4 regions of the Myxococcus sp. AB025B genome follow, and region 3 is predicted to be linked to each of the others. Evidence: riboswitches for the same ligand, from Rfam matches in the RefSeq annotation. Region 3 holds a riboswitch; each other region holds the start of a gene.
What was found. Region 3 has a riboswitch for cobalamin ahead of FL311_RS32955 (hypothetical protein). Riboswitches for the same ligand answer to the same signal wherever they lie in the genome.

Region 1 (4,694 bases), on a different contig from region 3:
TGCGGCGAAAGTGCCTTCCCCCTCCCTCAGTCCCCGAAGCTGATGCCCATGCTCTTCGCGAAGCGCACCAGCTCGCCGGAAGGGTCCACCCGGCGCTCCTTGCGCGACTCGCTCAGCGGTACCGCGACAATCTCTCCGGCGCGCAGGGCCACCATGTGGTCCCACTGTCCATCGCGCACCAGGTCCAGCACCTTGCAACCATAGCGCGTGGCGAGCACGCGGTCCGCCGCGCTCGGGCTCCCGCCACGCTGCAGGTGGCCCAGCACGTTGACGCGAATCTCCGCGTCCAGGTGCTGCGCCAGGAGGTCCGCGCACACCTTGCCGGAGCCGCCCAGCCGCACCACGCCCCGTCCGGGCACGTCCTCGGCCTTGTCCAGCACGGCCAGCGTGCCGCCCACGGGGAAGGCGCCCTCGGAGATGGCGATGATGGAGAAGCTGCGGCGGCGCGTGGCCCTGCGGCGCAGCTTCTCCACGATGGACTCCACCCGGTAGGGAATCTCCGGGATGAGGATGACGTCCGCTCCGCCAGCAAGCCCGCTCTCGAGCGTGAGGAAGCCCGCGTGCCGGCCCATGATCTCCACCAGCATCACCCGGTCATGCGCCTCCGCCGTGGAGTGCAGCCGATCCAACGCCTCCGTCACGATGAGGCGCGCGGTGTCGAAGCCGAACGTCTGGTCCGTCCCGCTCAAGTCGTTGTCGATGGTCTTCGGACAGCCCACCACCTTGAGGCCCTTCTCACTGAGCCGGTGGCCGATGGACAGCGTGCCGTCGCCGCCCACCGCGATGACGCCGTCGAGCTTCAGCGCCTCGCAGCGGCGCAGCACGGCGTCGGACACATCGCGCTCCACCCAACGTTCACCCTCCCTGAAGGCGTAGATGAACGGGTTGGCGCGGTTGGACGTGCCCAGGATGGTGCCGCCCTTGGGGAGGATGCCGCGCGTGTCCTCCTCGGTGAGGGGACGCGTCAGGTCGGGCTCCACCAGGCCCATGTAGCCGTTCTCGATGCCGACGAACTCGTGGCCGAACTCGTGCGTCCCCCGCTTGACGAGGCCACGGATGAGCGCGTTGAGCCCGGGGCAGTCTCCGCCACCGGTGAGGACTCCGAGTCTCAGTGAACGGGCCATAGGGGTCGGACGCGGGTGTCAGAGGCAGGGGTGCCCACCATGACAGCGACGTCGGACCTGATGATAGGAGGCCCCCGCGCCGGGGTGCAACGCGCGAATCACCTCACGGATCGGATTTCCGAGTGGAAACGCGAGCTTCCATCAGTCCCGCTTGAGGCGGCGACGAGAGGCGACGCGGTCCAGCAGGGCCTGCAGGCGGGGCTGGGGCGCCTTGGGCAGCGCCTTGTCTGTCGGAGATTGTAGGGGCATCTCCTTCGCCATCCGGTAGACCTCGATCAGCCGCTCCTTGAAGAGCTCGTTGTCGGGGCGCTCCTGGACGGCGCGGCGGTAGGCGGCGGCTGCTCCCACGTAGTCCCCCAGGGCGAACAGGCGCTCACCCTCCTGGGCGGGTGAGGAGGGGCCGAGCGGGAGCTCCGGCTCCTCGGGCGGTCGGGAGGCCTCCAGCTTCTGGAGCTCCAGGGGTTGGAGGGACTCGCGGAGGTTGGCGAGCTTGTCGGCGAGCGCGCCGTCGTCCGGGAAGGCCAGGAGGAGCGCCTCATAGAGGTCGAGCGCCTCGACCAGCTCTCCACGGCGCAGCGCTCGGTCGGCGCGAGCCTCCATCTCCACCCGGGCTGCAGGATTCATCTCGGCGCGAGGTTACCCGTGCCCGACGGGGATGTCACAACGAAGGCGCGCCGGGCGCTGACTTCGCGGTGTGCCGGGCCGGCGGGCTCCGCGCCCGTGAAGCCGTGTCTTCTGGGTATCCATGGGTTCATGCGGCCCGGCACGCGAGTGGCCGCGTCCGGGGCACAGGGGACCTATGCTGCGCGGCGTGAGTCTCTCGTGGGTGGCAGGAGGGTGGTTGTTGTTGTCGGGCGCGCTCGGCACCGAGCTGCGTCGCGACGGCTACGTGCTGCGTCCGCCCGAGGGGTTCCACATGGTGCGGTGGGAGCCGTACACGGGCTCGGTGGCGGGGGCGGTGACGTTGGACGCGGAGACGCCGAGGGCCTTGTCCGCGGCGCTCGCGGATGGCGAGGGCCCGGAGGCGGCGACGATGTTGGTGTCGGTGGTGGAGCGCGGCTTCTCCGCGAGCCCCTCCGAGCGCGACGACTTCGCGTCGGCGGTGATGCAGCACTTCCAGCGGGAGCTGGGGGTGGTGTTGTCGCCGGAGCGGGTGGACCGGATTGGAGGCGATGCGCCGCGCGTGGAGGTGCTGGGGACGCTGCGGGACGCGGGGCAGACGCGCACGGTGCTGGTGGCGGGGCTCGCGTCGGAGGGGCGGCACGCGGTGGTGGTGGTGAGCGCGCCCGCGGTGCGCTGGGAGGTGCTGGCGCCGAGCGTCCGGGCCTCCCTGGAGACGTTCCGACTGGAGCCGACGACGACGCCCGGCGTGGTGCCCCGGCGCTTGCTGGGCGCGCTCGCGGGGGCGCTGGCCGGTGCGCTGGTGGCGTCCTACGCGGCGTGGCGCCGGGGGCGCGCGGGGCGGAGGGCCTCCGAGGCGTGACCGCCACGCGGCTCGCGCCCGGGTGAGTCCACTGGAGGGTGCCGCGAGCGGGCCGCTTCGGAGACGAGGCGAATCCACGCGTGCCTCGCGTGATGCCACCTCGTGAAGATCGCGCCAGAGCCCGAGGAGCCGGCTCCGGCGCGCATTGCGTCTCAGTGCTTCACGTCACTGCGCACCCGGCTCGGGCAAGAGCGGGGGCACGGCGGTGGGCTTGCGGTGCTCATCCAGCGCCACGAGCACGAAGCGCCCGCGCGTGCACAGCTCCCGCGCGCCCGTGAGCAGGTCCTCGGCGAACATCTCCACGTCCACGGTGACGGAGGTGCGGCCCGTCGCCGTCACACGGCTGACCAGCTCGACGAGCTGCCCCTGCTGCACGGGCATGTGGAAGTCCACGCGCTCGCTGGACGCGGTGACGACGGTGCGGCGCGTGTAGCGGCTGGCGGTGATGAACGCGGACATGTCCATCCACCTCAGGGCCTGACCTCCGAAGAGGGTGCCGTAGTGGTTGGTCTGATCCGGGAACACCATGTCCACCATCCGCGTCTCGGTGGCGGAGGAGGGGCGGGACGGCTGCATGTGACTCATGGACGGACTCCTGGCCCACGGGCCTCCCCGGACATGAAGACCTCCGAGGGCGGCGGTGGGCCGCGATGGATGGCCTGACCTTCCCGCGAAGGTCGGGGGCGAAGCGCCACCCGGGGCGCTGTCCGCGTCCCAGATGGGCTCGAGGCAGGTTTTCGGGCTCCGTGGGCCTTCCCACCACCCGCCCCTCATCGCGGCGCGTGCTGGCGTCCTAGGCGCCGTCCCTTCCCAGCCCTCGCCTGCCGAGGACCAGTGTGTTCGACGGCGTTCGTTCCCACTGACCGCTGCGGGGCAGCTCCGGATTCACACCGGATTCCCTTGCTAAACCTCGTGGACCCCCACGAGGCACCTCGGGCGGGGCGGACCCTACCCGCTGCCCGGCGCGCCGCCAACAGGGCAGGTGGGTCGACGAGCGCACCGGAGGCCTCATGCCCCCGCCACTCGGTACCCCCGCGCGCGCGGCGCTGGGATAGCGTGCGCGGCATCCATGTTCGTCTTCCTCCTCGTCGCCGTGCTGGGGCAGGCGCCGGCCGTCGCCCCATCGGAACCGGGCGCGCCCTCCGCCGTCCGAAGCCAACCCGACGTCGTGCCCGCTCCCGCGCCCGAGCCGCCTCCGGCCGTGCTGCCCCCGGCCACCCACGAGCTCTTCCAGCGCATCCAGAACCGCGTCGCCCAGGTGCGCATCATCGAGCGCCGCTCGGGCACGCGCTCGTCCATCGGCTCCGCCTTCTTCGTCTCGGGCGACGGGTACGCCATCACCAACTACCACGTGGTCTCCGACGTGGTGCTCCACCCGGAGGACTACACCGCGCAGCTCGTGCTGCGCACCGGCGGGGAGCCCGTGCCCGCGCGCCTGGTGGACGTGGACGTGGTGCACGACCTGGCCGTCATCCGCATGGACGAGCCGGTGAAGGACTTCTTCGTCCTGGAGGACCGCGAGCCGCCCCAGGGCGCGCGCCTGTTCGCCATGGGCAACCCCCATGACCTGGGCACCACCATCGTCGAGGGCACGTACAACGGCTTCATCCAGGACTCGCTCTACGAGCGCCTGCACTTCAGCGGCGCCATCAACCCGGGCATGAGCGGCGGCCCGACGCTGACGGGGCAGGGCACGGTGGTGGGCGTCAACGTGGCCACCATGGGCAACCAGCTGGGCTTCCTGGTGCCGGTGCACCGCGCGAGGACGCTGCTCGGCCGGGCGCTGAAGATGGCGCCGGACGCGACGCCCGCGCTGCTGGAGACGGTGCGCGCGCAGCTCATCGAGAACCAGCAGCGGCTCACCGAGCAGATGCTCGCGGCCTCGCTGCCGAAGCAGACCCTGGGCAGCTACCACGTCCCGGGGCGGTGGATTCCCTTCCTCAAGTGCTGGGGTGACACGCCGCACGACCCGGAGGTGCCGTACACCGTGACGAACTACCAGTGCTCGTCCGAGGAGGACATCTACCTGTCCTCGCGGCACCGCACCGGCGTGGTGGCCTTCCTGCATCAGCAGGCCTCCAGTCAGG
Region 2 (4,694 bases), on a different contig from region 3:
GCTCTTCGGCCGCAGCACGGAGTCGTACTTCCCGGGCATCCAGGCCGCCAAGCCGCGCTTCATCCCCGCGCTGCTGGTGGGGCCCGACACGTCCCTGCGGTGGAGCTTCTCGCGGCTGCTCGCCGTGGAGCTGTCCGTGGCCGCCGACGCGGCGGTGGGGCGGCCGGAGCTGGGTTACTCCGAGAACGGAAACTTCGTGCCGCGCAATCAGGGCTGGGCCATCCGGCCCAGGGCGTCCCTGGCGCTGGTGCTGCTGCCATGAGCGGTGATGACCCGTTTTCGCCTCGGCCTCCCTCCATGGGGTCGATGACGAGCACGGGTCCGGAAGCCATCGGCAGGGCAAGACCTGGAGTGGACCCGCGCATCCAGGCGGCCATCCAGGGGCGCAAGGAGGCCGCCGAGTCCCTGCTGCTGGAGCTCCTGCCCCGGGTGCGCAACCTGGTGCGCTACCTGGTGCACGGCGACGGGGACGTGGAGGACATCGCCCAGGAGGCGCTCATCGCGCTGCTCCGGGGGCTGCCCTCGTACCGGGGAGAGGGGCCGTTCCACTCGTGGGCGGACCGGGTGGTCGCGAGGACCACCTTCGCGTGGCTCCGGCGCGCCCGGGGCACCGAGGCGCGCAGGGGCGAGGAGCCGACCGAGTTGATGGCGGTGCCGTCCGAGGACGCGCCGCCGGACGAGTACGTCCACCGCCGTCGCATGGTGATGTTGCTGGACCGTATCCCCGACGAGCAGCGGCATGCGATGGTGCTGCACCATGTGCTCGGCATGAGCGTGCCGGAGGTGTCGGACGAGCTGGGGATTCCCTTCGAGACGATTCGCAGCCGCCTGCGGCTGGGGCGCACGGCGCTGCGCGCGCTGGCCACGGAGGCGGGTGGCGCTCCGGAGGGAGGTGCGGCATGAGTCGGCTCGTGGATGAGGACGGGCCGGACGCGCTGCTCGCGCCGTTGGATGACGGCTCCGGCCCCGCGCGCCGGCTGTCGCGGCAGAAGTCCGCCGCGCTGGTGCAGGCCGCGCTCCTGGCCGCGATGGACGCGCCGTCGCCGCCCCCGCGTCGGCGACACCGGCCGCACTGGTGGATGGGCGGGGCCCTGCTCGTGGTCGGCGCCGCGGCGGTCGCGACCTGGCAGCTCTGGCGTCGCCAGGAGCCTCCTGCTCCGGAGGACACCGCGGTCATCGCTCCCTCCGCGCCGATGATGTCCCGCGCCGAGCCCGTCGTGCCCGTGCCCGAGGTGCTCGCGCCGGAGCCGCGCGTGCCGTCGCTGCCCGGTGAGGTCGCGCGAGAGCGGTCCGTGCCTCCAGGGCCGGAGGGGGTGGCTCCGGAGGTGCCCGATGCGGTCGCTCTGGAGCCCATCGCTCCGGTGAAGCCCCGGATGAGCGCGCCGTCCGCCGCGCCCGCGCCGGAGGACCTGCTGCGCCGGGCCAACGCGCATCGGGCCACCGGGCAGTGGAAGGCGGCCGAGGCGCTCTACCTGCGCGTCATCCGGGCCGAGCCCCAGGGCATGTCCGCGTACGTCGCGCGCGTGGCCTCGGGCGCGTTGAGGTTGGAGCACCTGGGCGATGCGCGCGGGGCGCTGCGCCAGTACCAGGAGGCCCTGAAGGGCTGGCCCGGGGGCTTGTTGGAAGAAGAGGCGAGCCACGGTGTCACCGAGGCGCTGCGCGCGCTGGGGGACCGGGACGGCGAGGTGCGCGCGTTGGAGGACTTCCTCGCGCGTCACCCCGATTCGCCCCATGCCGTGGCGGCCCGGAAGCGGCTGAAGGAGGTCTCAGGTCGATGAGTCGCGCCAACGTGACGAAGGTCCTCTGCGTGCTGGGGCTGGTGGGCGCCTGGAGCGCGTGCGAGGTGAAGGACCCGGTGGCCTTCATCGAGACGCCTCGCAACGACGCGGGGCCGGTGGCCTCGTCGGACGGCGGGCCGACGACGGGCGAGGGCGAGGAGCCCGCCGATGACCACACCGCCTTCTGCGCGTCCACGGGGCCGCTGCTCCTGGTGGGCGACAGCCTCACGGGCGCGAAGGTGTGCAGCGGGCACCTGGCCGAGCGGGCCTTCCGCTACGCGCTGTGCTCGTGCGAGCGGCTGGCCTTCAGCGCGTCGCTCACCACGGATGCGTTCAAGAGCTCGCTGGGCAAGTACGTGCCGGGCGGCAAGGGCGGCGCGGTGGCGACGAACGGCGGCGTCGCGGCCAACGACACGCTGACGATTGGCGGCGGGCTGAGCGCGGGCGGCGCGGACGGCATCCTGCTGGGGCGCGGCCTGTCGGTGGGCGGCGGGCTGTACAGCGGCGGTCCGCTCAGCGGCAACGTGTCCGCTCAGGTGACGGGGGACGCGTGGGTGCGCGGCGACGTGGGGCTCGCGTCGCTGAGCGTGGCGGGCAAGCTGGCGGTGCCCGCGGAGCGCAGCATGTCCGGCACGGTGACGGCCGCCGAGGTGCTGCGCGAGCCGGTGGACTCGGTGTCGCCGTGCGCGTGCGGGGACACCGCGTCGGTGGTGGACATCCAGGGCCTCATCGCCAACCACGCCCGCGAGAACCACAACGACGTCATCGACCTGGAGCCCACGGCGCTGCAGGGCTTCACCGGCGAGCGCACGCTGGAGCTGCCGTGCGGGCGCTTCTTCCTGACGGGCATCGAGGGCCAGGGCCGGCTGAACCTCGTGGTGCGCGAGCGCACCGCGCTCTTCGTGCGGGACAGCGTCGTCATCGGCGAGCGGCTCTCGGTGGAGGTGGTGCCGCCGGGGGAGCTGGACTTGTTCGTGGGCGGCGACATGACGGTGGCCGGACAGCTCCTGCTGGGGTCCGTGGACGCGCCGGCGAAGGTGCGCGTGTACGCCGCGGGGACGGGGACGCTGGGCATCTCCGCGGGCAGCGTGCTCGCGGGAAACCTCTACGCGCCCGGCGCCACGCTGACGCTCAGCGGCAACGCGGAGGTGTTCGGCTCCGTCTTCGTGCGCCACATCGAGTCGTCCGGCACGCTGGCGCTGCACTACGACTCCGACATCCTCTCGCTGGCGAGCGCCTGCGGGACCGTGGAGTGACGCAAAGGGGGGGTGGACAGGGCGAGGAGGCGTGCACAGGTTTGCGTGCACACCTTCCCGGCCTGGAGGGCTCGTCGTGCTCCACCGTCTGTCCGCGCTGATGTCCCGGCTCCAGGAGGACCGCGAAGCCCTGCTGCGGGAGGTCGGGTGGCCCGTTCTGGTGTGGGACTCCATGCCGAGCCGTCCGCGCTCCGTGGCGCAGGTGGAGCCGCCGACGCTGAAGGTGCCGATTCCCTCGCGGGTCATGGAGCCCGTGGTGTTCGAGCTGTGTCCGCGCTTCCCCGGGCGCGGCCCCGAGGTGATGGTGGGCCGCAGCCCCGAGTGCGACATCGTCCTGCCGGAGCCCACCGTGTCGCGGCAGCACGCGCGCTTCCGTCCGGAACCGCACACCGAGGTGTGGAGCGTGACGGACCTGGAGAGCCACGGCGGCACCTTCGTGGAGGGGGTGCTGATTGTGCCGGGGCGCTCGACGCCGCTGTTCAGCCAGGCGTCGCTGCGACTGGGCAGCGCACAGGTGGTGTTCCTGCAGGCGAGCGCCTTCGAGTCCTACGCGCGCGCGTGCGACGTGTCGTCCCGGGTGCGCTTGACGCGCTGGTAGTCAGCTCCTAGAAGGGGTGCGCCCTTGGGTGCCCATGTCGGGCTTTCAAGAGGGAAGCCGGTGCGATTCCGGCGCGGTCCCGCCACTGTGAATGGGCAGCCCTGAGGTCAGGGCCGGGGACTTCGGTTGTCGCCACTCCGGCGGTGTCCAGGCGGACGCTCCGGGGGAAGGCGGAAGCCCCCTTCCAGCCAGACGCGTCGTGCGCCTGGAGCTGGAGTCCATCAGCCAGGAGACCTGCCCGAGGGTGCGGACGTGTCGCGTGGCGGCACGTGCGGACGGCCTTCTCTCTTCGATGGAGAGAGCGGAAGGCGGAGCATGCGGCGCACCTTCCTCGCCGGGCACCTGGTGTGTCTGGCGCTCAGCCTGCCTTCCGGAGCGCGCGCGCAGGCGACGGACGACGTCGTCGTGCCCGCGACGGTGGTGCGAGGCAAGGCGCCGCCGCCTCCCGACGCCCCCGAGCGCCGCGACCCCACGGGCGCCATCACCGTCATCGACGCGAGCGAGCATGCGGGCGAGGCGCGGGACACGGCGGAGCTGCTCGTGGGCTCGGTGGGGCTGGCGGTGCAGGACTCGGGTGGCTACGGGCAGAGCAAGAGCCTGGTGGTGCGCGGCGCCGCGTCGAACGGGGTGCTGGTGTTCCTGGATGGAATCCCGCTCAACGGCGCGGGCGGCATGGCGGACCTGTCGCAGGTGCCGGCCGCATTGGTGGAGCGACTGGAGGTGCTGCGCGGGGGCGCGGGGGCTCGCTATGGCTCGGGAGGGCTCGGCGGCGCGGTGAACATCGTCACGCGCGCGCCGTCGTCGCACGTGCGGGCCAGTGGAGAGGTGGTCTACGGGAGCTGGAACACGGCGCTGGGGCACGTGGCCATCACCGGGCCTCTGTTGGACGGGAACGCGCTGGTGCTGCTGCACGCGGGGCGCTCGGATGGGGACTTCGCGTACGAGCTGGATGAGCTGCCCGCGGTGCCGGACAACCCCGTCACGGCGGAGGCGCGCGCGCGCAACGACGCGAAGGGGGGAGGCGTGCTGCTGCGGTATCGGCGGCGGCTCCCGGGTGGCTCG
Region 3 (4,694 bases):
CGGAGCTGGAGGCGGAGGCGCGGCTGTTCTCGTGGCTGTCGGCGAGCGGTGGCTATACGTGGCTGCGCACGCAGAACCGCTTCGGAGACCCGCGCTACTTCAACCAGGACCTGCCCAATCGCCCGCGACACAAGTGGGTGGGGCGCGTGCGCGCGGGGCCGGAGTGGCTCAACGCTCGCACCGAGGTGCTGTATCAGGCGTCGCAGTTCGTCAACCGCACGGGCACGCGCTCGTTGCCATCTCGCACGCTGTGGAGCGTGGGGGCCTCCAGCACCTTCCTGCACAGGCCCGAGGTGACGCTGTCGGTCGAGGTGAAGAACCTGCTCGACGCGCGAGTGCAGGACTTCACCGGCTTCCCACTGCCCGGGCGCGCGGCGTACGCGACGCTCGCGGTGTCGCTCGAGCCGGTTTCGTCTGCTCCCGAGGGCTCGAATGCACCGCGCACTCCGTGAGACCCGAGCATCCGCGCCGACGCGGGGCGCGTGCGCAGGACATGCGAGGTGGCGTCGCGTTGTCGCCGAGGTATGTGCGTTCCTCTCTCTCCGAGGGGTCGGACGACTCGCGCCGGGGCCTGCTTGCTCGCGAGGCACGTGTCGCATGCGCTCGCGCACGCATCTCGCGATTGCCTCGTTACGGCACAGTGGTCTCGCGAAGCGCGCACCGCACGCGTCCGTTCTCCGCGCCTGGTTTGCCCGCTGGAGCTTGCGCTCTCGCGAAGCGCGCGCCGCACGCGTCCGTTCTCCGCGCCTGGTTTGTCCGCCGGAGCTTGCGCTCTCGCGAAGCGCACGTCGCATGCGTCCGCCCTCCCTTGCACCGGTCGTTCGCGGTGATGCCGCGCCTGCCATCCCCTTCCTGAGGACTCGATGCTTCCTGCTCATTCCTTCATAGCGCCCAGGCGGCTCGTCCTGTCGCTGCTCTGTGCCTCGGCGCTCGTGCTCACGGGCTGTCCCGACGAGGGTGTGGTCTGCACCTCCGGCCTCGTCGTCTGTGAGGGCGCCTGCGTGGACACGCGCGGCGACACCTCGCACTGCGGCGCCTGTGGCACCACATGCTCCTCGGGCGAGGTCTGTCAGGACGGCGCCTGTGGTTGCCGCGCGGGCACCGAGTCCTGCAACGGCGCCTGCGTGGACACCGCGACGGACGTCGCCCACTGCGGCGCATGTGGCTCGGCCTGTGCCGCCGGACAGGTCTGCGAGTCCGGCACCTGTCGCGAGGGCTGCTCCGAAGGGCTGCTGCGCTGCTCCGGCGCGTGCGTGGACGGCCAGTCGGATGCGCTCCACTGCGGCGCCTGCGGCAATGTGTGCCCCGACGCGCAGTCCTGCCGCGCGGGACGTTGCACCTACGACGTCGTGGCCGCGTGCTTCACCAACGGGCAGCTCGTGGGCCTCCAGGCCGGGACGGACCAGCTCGGACCTCGCCGTGAGTTCGGCGCGGGCATCCAGGCGCTCGCGTCCTGGGATGGCTTCGTGCTCGGCGCGGACATGACCAACGGCAAGCTGCTCCAGGCCCCCGGCGGCAACCTGGGCGCGCTCGTCGAGGAGGACTCTCTGGGCGTCGTGTCCGGCTCCCCCAATGACATCCTCGTGGACCCGCCCCACGTGTACGTCATCGACTCGGTCAACAACACGCTCCAGGTGCTCCGCCGTGACGGCCCGTCCCACGGCAACGGCCTGGGCCTGCGCACCGTGGGGCAGTTGAACCTCGGCCCGAACACCAGCCCGCAGGCGCTCGCGCGCTTCGGCGACCTGCTCTACATCCCGCTCTTCGGCACCGGCAGCTCCAACTTCCAGCACGGCAACGCCGTGGCGCGCGTGGACATCTCCGACCCCACGCAGCCGCGCAAGGTGGACACGCTGTCGCTCACCGGCCTCGACCTGAAGCCCTTCGACGGCACGGGCTCCATGCCCCTGCCGTTCTCGGTGACGGCGACGCGCACCCACGTGTACGTGGCGCTCACCAACCTCAACCCCGCCAATGACTACCGCCCCAACGGGCCCGGCATGCTCGCGCGCATCGACCCCGCCACCGGCGCCGTCAGCGCCATCGACCTGGGCAAGGAGCGCTGCCTCAACGCGGGCTACGTGGAAGCCGTTGGTGACCAGCTCGTGGTCGCCTGCATCGGTGAGGCCATCTACGACACGGCCAACGGCTACCTCGCCACGTCCGTGCGCTCCACGGGGCTGGTGCTGGTGAAGAACGATGTCCCCGTGGCCTCCTACGCGCTGAATCCCGGCTGTCAGCCCGGCGCACCGGGTTGCATGCTGTCGGTGGCCAGCCGCTTCGCCGTGTCCCGGGGCGCGGTGTACCTGGCGGACACCAACGCGGGCCGCGTCTTCGTCGTGGAGGTCGGTGATGGCACCCTCACCGAGCGCAGGGGCTCCTCCACGCCCACCGCGAAGGGCCCCGCGCTGGAGGCGTGCCCGGTGGACCCTCGACGCCCCGTGTCCAACGCCATCGACGTCACCGCGCTCCATTGACAATGCCTGTCACCCGCCATATCCCGGCCGCGTCCTCGGTGCCGTCGTGCGAACCACGGCGGCTCTAGGGAACCCGGTGCGAATCCGGGACTGCCCCGCAGCGGTGTGCAGGAACGACCGCCGTCATGGAAGCACTGGTCCCTCACGGGACTGGGAAGCGACGGCCACTAGGTGGGCGCCCTCCGGGGCTCCCGCGCCTGCGAGTCCGAAAACCTGCCGTGGACCCGTGCCCCTTGGGCACGGACATCACCGAGGCCTCCGAGGGGAGGCGGCGGAGGCGTCAGCCCATTCACCGCGCACCGTGGGGTGCCCGGGTGCCCGCCTTCGACCGCGTCCTCCTGGAAGCCCACCCGCCCGTGGGGGCGGAGAGGGACGAGGACGCAGATGAAGACGGCTGAATCGAAGCGCGCGAAACCTTGGATGAAGTCCGCATCACTGGCCGTGGCCTCCTTCGCCGTGGCCCTGCTCGGCACCGGCTGCAACCCGGAGTGTGTCGACCCGTTCGACTGCCGCGCCGACAATGGCGAGGCCCCCGCGGGACAGCAGTGGGTCTGCGTCGACGAGCGGTGCGAGACCGAGCCTGCCCCCACCACCCCGACACCCGACGCGGGCACGCCGGATTCGGGCACGCCCGACGCGGGTCAGCCGGACTCGGGGACTCCGGATGCCGGCCAGCCCGACGCGGGTCAGCCCGACTCGGGGACTCCCGACTCGGGCACGCCCGACGCGGGTGAGCCGGATGCAGGTGCGCCGGACGCGGGTGAGCCGGATGCCGGCCCCGTGGTGGTCGACTGCGCGACGGTGCCGCTGGACCCGAAGCTGGGCACGCTCGTGCTCCAGCCGGGCTTCGTCGCCGCCGAGTCCGTGGCGCTGTCGCCGGACATCCTCGCGCTCGGCGCCTCTCCGGGCCCCACGTATGCGTTCTACGGCATCCAGGGACGGGGCAAGGACGCCGCGCTGTACTCGCTGGGCACCTGGCCCGACCTCCTGCCGGGCACCACGAAGCTCTTCGACATCATCACCCCCGCGGACCGCGAGGGCGGCGCCACGGTGTACCCGAACGGCTACGTCATCAACGACGGCCTGCGCGTCTTCACCGGCTACACGCTGGGCGCCACGGGCTCGCCGGGCAACGTCGCCGCGTATGACCTGGCCACGCCGGCCAACTCGAGCTTCGTCGTCGCGCCCAAGAACTTCTCCGCGGCGGCCTTCACGTCCGGGGAGCTGAGCGCGGTGCTCGTCAACGGCGGTGGTCTGGGCTCGGCCTCCGACCTGGCTGTCTATGGCCTCGTGACGTCCACGGACCCCATGGGCACGGTGCGCGCGGTCAACTTCCCGCAGGGTGACGTGGTGGGCAGCGGCTTCACCGCCGTGACGGACACGGGCGTCGCCGCGCTGGGCTACTTCGACCAGAACTTCGTCAACGTCCTCCACGGCGTGGCGCCCACGACGCTCGCCACCGCCATCACCAGCGGCACGCCGCTGGACCTGGGCACCCAGGCGAAGGTCGACGTGGGCAGCGACTTCAACGACGTCGCGGCCTTCGGCGGTGGCGTGGTGCTCAACCGCGGCGCCTACGCTCCCCCGGACTACGACTTCGTCGCCACCGACGTGTCCCGCTACGCGCTGTCCGTCGGCGCGAATGACGCCGTGACGGTGGGCGCGCGCGTGCCCGTGCTCACCTACGTCAACCAGTGCACCACGGTGCGGATGCTCAAGGCGCTCGGCTCCGACGTGCTCGTCGGCGTGGCTGACCGCAACGGCCGGCGCCTGGTGCGCCTCCAGGTGGCGCCGTGAGCGCGCGCGCCTCCTCGTGGTTCGGTCGCGGCGCCGTGCTTGCCCTGGCGCTGAGCCTGTCCGCGTGCGGTGGGGACGAGGCTCCCGTCACGGACGACGACGCGGGGCCCGGTGACTCGGGCACGGACGCGAGCCCCTCGCGGCCCGCGGACCCGTACGCCGACGAGGTGGTCGAGTACCTGCCCGGCCCCGGCGCGGGCTTCGGACAGGACCGCTTCCCGTCCATCGTGCTGGGCGCGCCGGTGGGCGCGGGGCTGGACAGCGGCTCGCTGGATGTCCTCTCGCTGGGGCAGGGCGGCTCCATCACCCTGCGCTTCACGGACATCGCGGTGGTGGATGGGCCGGGCGTGGACCTGCTCGTCTTCGAGAACGGCTTCCTCATCGCCGGAGGCCCGCGCGCCTTCACCGAGCGGGGCCGCG
Region 4 (4,694 bases), on a different contig from region 3:
CGGCAGGTTGATGAAGAACACCCAGTGCCAGCCCAGCCGGTCCGTGATGAAGCCTCCCGCCAGCGGTCCCACCACGCTCGACAGGCCGAACATCGCGCCGAACAGGCCCTGGTACTTGCCTCGCTCGCGCGGCGGATAGAGGTCCGCCACCACCGACAGCGACGCGGTGAAGAGCGCCGCGCTGCCCACCCCCTGCACCGCGCGATACAGGATGAGCGTCACCGTCGAGCGCGACACGCCGCACAGGAAGCTGCCCAGCAGGAACACGACGATGCCCGCCGCCAGCACCACGCGCCGGCCCAAGAGGTCCGACAGCTTCCCCCACACGGGCACCATCATCGTCGACGCGACCAGGTACGACGTCGTCAGCCACGGATAGAGCGCGGGGGAGATGCCCAGGTCCGCCTGGATGGACGGCCCCGCCGTGGCCACGATGGTCTGGTCCAGCGCCGCGAGCAGCAGCCCGAGCAGCGCGCCCGACATCGTGAACACCCGCTGTGCACGGGTGACCGTGAAGGGCGCGGCGGCGGGGGGCGTGGCGGACGGGGCCATGGTCTCGGGGCGTCCTCCGGCGCGCAAGAGCCACCCATGAAGGTGACGCCTGCGCACCGGATGCGCCAGCGCTCATGCACGGCAGGTCGCTCGTCGAACATCCCTGAGCACCGCCAGCCGTCATGTCCACGCGCGTCGAGCGCGCACCGGCGCTTCGCTTGACAGTCCGAAGAGGCGGACAGTACATACCGCCCCATGTTGGTGCCCGGACCTCGGTCCGAGCTTAAAAGGGAACCCGGTTCGAATCCGGGGCTGCCCCGCAGCGGTAAGTGAGAACGAGCCTCGTCATCCGCACTGGTTCCCTCGTGGAGCTGGGAAGCGACGAGTCGTAGGAAGCCGGCCCCCAAGGCCGAAGCGCTCACGAGCCCGAAGACCTGCCCGCATCCGACCGTGGGAGAAATCCACGGACGGTTTCGACCTGGAGCCGCGTGGGACGGCCGGAAGGTTCGAGCGGCGCTCGTGCCTCGACGGGCCCTCACGCGCGCTCGACTTCTCCGACCTCCATCCCCCGTGTCTCCAGTCGCCCGTGGGGGCGAAGGTCGGTCCGTGGGCTCCAGTCGGGGCCTGGTGTGCGCTCACGCGCGCATTGTGACTGCCCTTCTTCCGCGCGGGAGCCCTGTCGGGCGACCTCCGGTCGTCCGCGCTGCGTGGAGGACGGACGATGCGGGACGAAGCCAGGCACACGGTGCGCTACCCCGAGGGGAACGTGCTGCTGCGCAACCTCGCGCGCGACTTCCCCGTGGTGACGCACGGCCAGGGCGTCCACCTCTTCGACGCGAGCGGCAAGCGCTACCTCGACGCCTCCGCCGGAGCGCTCGTGGCCAGCGTGGGCCACGGCAACCGCGAGGTGGCGGACCGCATCCACGAGCAACTGCTGCGCGTCGCCTACGTCAACGGCACCCACTTCACCACCGACGTCACCGAGGAGCTCGCCGCGCGCCTGTGCGCCCTCGCGCCCCAGGGGCTCACGCGCGCCGCGTTCCTCGGCTCGGGCTCCGAGGCGGTGGAGGCCGCGGTGAAGTTCGTGCGTCAGCTCTGGGTGGAGCGAGGCCAGCCCCAGCGCGGCAAGGTCATCGCGCGCGTGCCCGGCTACCACGGCAACACGCTGTACGCGCTCTCGCTGTCGGGCCGGCCCCACTACAAGACCTTCTTCGGCCCCCTGCTGGCGGAGGTCGTCACCACGCCCGCGCCGTACCCGTACCGCTCCGGGCTGGAGGACTACGCGCAGGACGGCGCCGAGCACTACGCGCGGCTGCTCGAGGAGACGATTCGTCGCGAGGGCCCCGACACCATCGCCGCCTTCATCGCGGAGCCCGTCATCGGCTCGTCCGCGGGCGCGTCACCTCCGCCGCCCGGGTACTTCGAGCGGGTGAGCGCCGTGTGCCGCGAGTACGGCATCCTCACCATCGCCGACGAGGTCATGTGCGGCTGCGGTCGCACCGGCCGCTTCTTCGCCAGCGACCTGTTCCACTTCACCCCGGACGTGCTGGTGCTCGGCAAGGGCATCAGCGGGGGCTACGCGCCCCTGAGCGCGCTGCTCATCCGCGAGGAGCACCTGGAGGAGCTGCGGCGGGGCTCGGGCGGCTTCATGCACGCGCAGACCTACCTCCAGGCGCCCGCGATGACGGCGGCGGGGCTGGCGGTGCTCGACTACTACGAGCGGCACGACCTGGTGGCCCATGCCGAGCGCGTGGGCGCGCACCTCCAGCGCCGGCTGCGTGAGGCGCTGGGCGCGCTGCCGCACGTCGGCTCCGTGCAGGGCGTGGGGCTGATGGCCGGCATCGAGCTGGTCGAGGACACCGCGAGCAAGCGCCCCTTCCCGCGCGCGCGCAAGGTCATCGAGCGGCTGCTCGCGGCGCTGTTCGAGCGAGGGCTCGTCCTCTGGTCCAACACGGGCCACGCGGACGGGACGAACGGGGACCTGCTCATGGTCGGCCCCCCGTTGGTCATCACCGAGGCGGAGGTCGACGAGCTGGTCGACACGCTCGCCCGCGGCATCCACCACTTCTTCCAGGAGGCGTCATGAGTTTCCGCATCACCTACTCGGTGCTGGAGGCGGACCTGTCCGCGCTGCACGCGCGGTTCGACGAGGCGCTCACCGCCGTGTGCTCGAAGCTGGGCGGAGAGCTGCCGTCGTGGCTCGGCGGCGAGGCGTTCCGGAGCGGAGATCTGCTTCAGAGCCGCAACCCCGCGCGGCCGGACGAGCTGCTCGTCTCCGTGCACCGCACCCCCGTGGCCGAGGTGGACCGCGTGGTGCGCGTGGCGCGCGAGGCCCAGCGCGGCTGGGGCGCGACGCCCTGGCAGGAGCGCGTGCGCATCCTCCGTCGCGCCGCGGACCTCATCTCCGAGCGGCGCCTGGAGCTGTCCGCGCGCATGACGCTGGAGGTGGGCAAGAGCCGGCTCGAGTCGCTCGGTGACGTGGAGGAGTCCGCGGACCTCTTGCGCTACTACGCCGGTCAGCTCGAGCAGGCGGACGGCTACTCGCGGCCCATGGCGCGGCTGTCCCCCAACGAGGACACGCGCAGCGTGCTGCGGCCCTACGGCGTCTTCGTCGTCATCTCGCCGTTCAACTTCCCGCTCGCGCTCGCGGCGGGGATGAGCGGCGGCGCGCTGCTCGGCGGCAACAGCGTCATCCTCAAGCCCAGCGAGGAGACGCCCTGGTGCGCGGAGGGCCTGTACCAGGCGCTCGTCGACGCGGGCCTGCCTCCGGGCGTCTTCCAGGTCGCGCACGGCGAGGGCGAGACGGTGGGCGCCGCGCTGGTGCGCCACCCCGGCATCGACGGCGTGTCCTTCACCGGCAGCAAGGCGGTGGGCATGGCGCTGCACCGGCAGATGTCCACGGGCCGCGTGCGGCCGTGCCTCCTGGAGCTGGGCGGGAAGAACCCGGCCATCGTCTGTCGCGACGCGGACCTGGAGGCCGCCATCGAGGGCTGCTTCCGCTCCGCCTTCGGCATGTCCGGTCAGAAGTGCAGCGCGCTGTCGCGCATCTACGTGCACGAGTCGCTGTACAACGCGTTCACCGACGGCCTCGCCGCGAAGGCGCGCGGCGCGCGGGTGGGGGACCCGTCGCTCGCGTCCGTCTTCACCGGCCCCGTCATCAACGCCGCGGCGGTGAAGCGCTTCGAGCGCGCCGTGGACGAGGCCCGCCAGGATGGCGCGGTGATTGCGGGAGGAGGACGTCCCCGCCTGGATGCGGCGCTCGCGAAGGGGTACTTCGTGGAGCCCACGGTGGTGGCGCTGTCGCACGGACATCGCCTGATGCGCGACGAGCTGTTCCTGCCCTTCGTCGGCGTGACGCGCTTCTCGACGTTGGACGAGGCGCTCCGGCTGGCCAACGACTGCGACTACGGCCTCACCGCGGGCATCTTCAGCCGCGACGCCGAGGACGTGGAGCGGTTCATGGCCCAGGCCGAGGCGGGCGTCCTCTACGCCAACCGTCGCACGGGCGCGACGACGGGCGCGTGGCCCGGCGTGCAGTCCTTCTGCGGCTGGAAGGGCAGCGGCGGGTCCGGCAAGGGCGGCTGCGGCCCCTACTACGTCGCTCAATTCCTGCGCGAGCAGGCGCAGACACGGATGGGCTGACGCCCTCGACAGGAGATCTCCATGACCATGCTCCATCCCGAAGTGAAGACCGCCCTGCCGGGGCCGAAGGCGCGCGCCATCATCGAGCTGGACCAGCGCTTCAGCTCGCCCTCGTACATCAAGGAGTACCCGCTCGTCGTCGAGCGCGGCGAGGGCCCGTGGGTCCACGACGTCGACGGCAACCGCTTCCTCGACTTCATGGCGGGCATCGCCGTGGCCTCCACGGGCCACGCGCATCCGCACGTGGTGAAGGCCGTCCAGGAGGCCGCGGGCCGCTTCCTGCACATCTGCGGCACGGACTTCTACTACGACGCCTTCTCGAAGCTCTGCGCCAGGCTCGCCGGCTACCTGCCCGAGATGGGACCCAAGAAGGTCTTCCTCACCAACTCCGGCACGGAGGCGGTGGAGGGCGCCATCAAGCTCGCGCGGCACCACACGCGCCGCCAGTACATCGTCGCCTTCAAGGGCGGCTTCCACGGGCGCACCTACGGCGCCATCTCGCTCAACTCGTCGAAGGTGGCCCAGCGCGCCTTCTTCGGGCCGCTCCTGCCCGGCGTCAT

Region 1: another riboswitch for cobalamin. It lies ahead of FL311_RS31540 (acyl-CoA thioesterase); the one in region 3 lies ahead of FL311_RS32955 (hypothetical protein).
Region 2: another riboswitch for cobalamin. It lies ahead of FL311_RS31110 (TonB-dependent receptor); the one in region 3 lies ahead of FL311_RS32955 (hypothetical protein).
Region 4: another riboswitch for cobalamin. It lies ahead of FL311_RS09240 (aspartate aminotransferase family protein); the one in region 3 lies ahead of FL311_RS32955 (hypothetical protein).

Annotation. Positions count from the first base shown of each region.
Region 1 is NZ_SRLW01000244.1:7,841-12,534, forward strand. Features, by position in the region: gene FL311_RS31525 (6-phosphofructokinase) at 27-1,124, opposite strand; gene FL311_RS31530 (hypothetical protein) at 1,266-1,748, opposite strand; gene FL311_RS31535 (hypothetical protein) at 1,936-2,607, shown strand; gene FL311_RS31540 (acyl-CoA thioesterase) at 2,773-3,192, opposite strand; cobalamin riboswitch at 3,318-3,557, opposite strand; gene FL311_RS31545 (S1C family serine protease) at 3,677-4,694, shown strand, end outside.
Region 2 is NZ_SRLW01000239.1:177-4,870, reverse strand. Features, by position in the region: gene FL311_RS31135 (hypothetical protein) at 1-262, shown strand, start outside; gene FL311_RS31130 (RNA polymerase sigma factor) at 307-903, shown strand; gene FL311_RS31125 (tol-pal system YbgF family protein) at 900-1,778, shown strand; gene FL311_RS31120 (hypothetical protein) at 1,775-3,034, shown strand; gene FL311_RS31115 (FHA domain-containing protein) at 3,111-3,632, shown strand; cobalamin riboswitch at 3,642-3,889, shown strand; partial or broken gene FL311_RS31110 (TonB-dependent receptor) at 3,948-4,694, shown strand, end outside.
Region 3 is NZ_SRLW01000267.1:508-5,201, forward strand. Features, by position in the region: partial or broken gene FL311_RS32945 (TonB-dependent siderophore receptor) at 1-452, shown strand, start outside; gene FL311_RS32950 (MXAN_6577-like cysteine-rich protein) at 864-2,477, shown strand; cobalamin riboswitch at 2,497-2,713, shown strand; gene FL311_RS32955 (hypothetical protein) at 2,898-4,274, shown strand; gene FL311_RS32960 (cell surface protein) at 4,271-4,694, shown strand, end outside.
Region 4 is NZ_SRLW01000040.1:31,430-36,123, forward strand. Features, by position in the region: gene FL311_RS09235 (MDR family MFS transporter) at 1-552, opposite strand, end outside; cobalamin riboswitch at 735-949, shown strand; gene FL311_RS09240 (aspartate aminotransferase family protein) at 1,214-2,578, shown strand; gene FL311_RS09245 (aldehyde dehydrogenase family protein) at 2,575-4,134, shown strand; gene FL311_RS09250 (acetyl ornithine aminotransferase family protein) at 4,156-4,694, shown strand, end outside.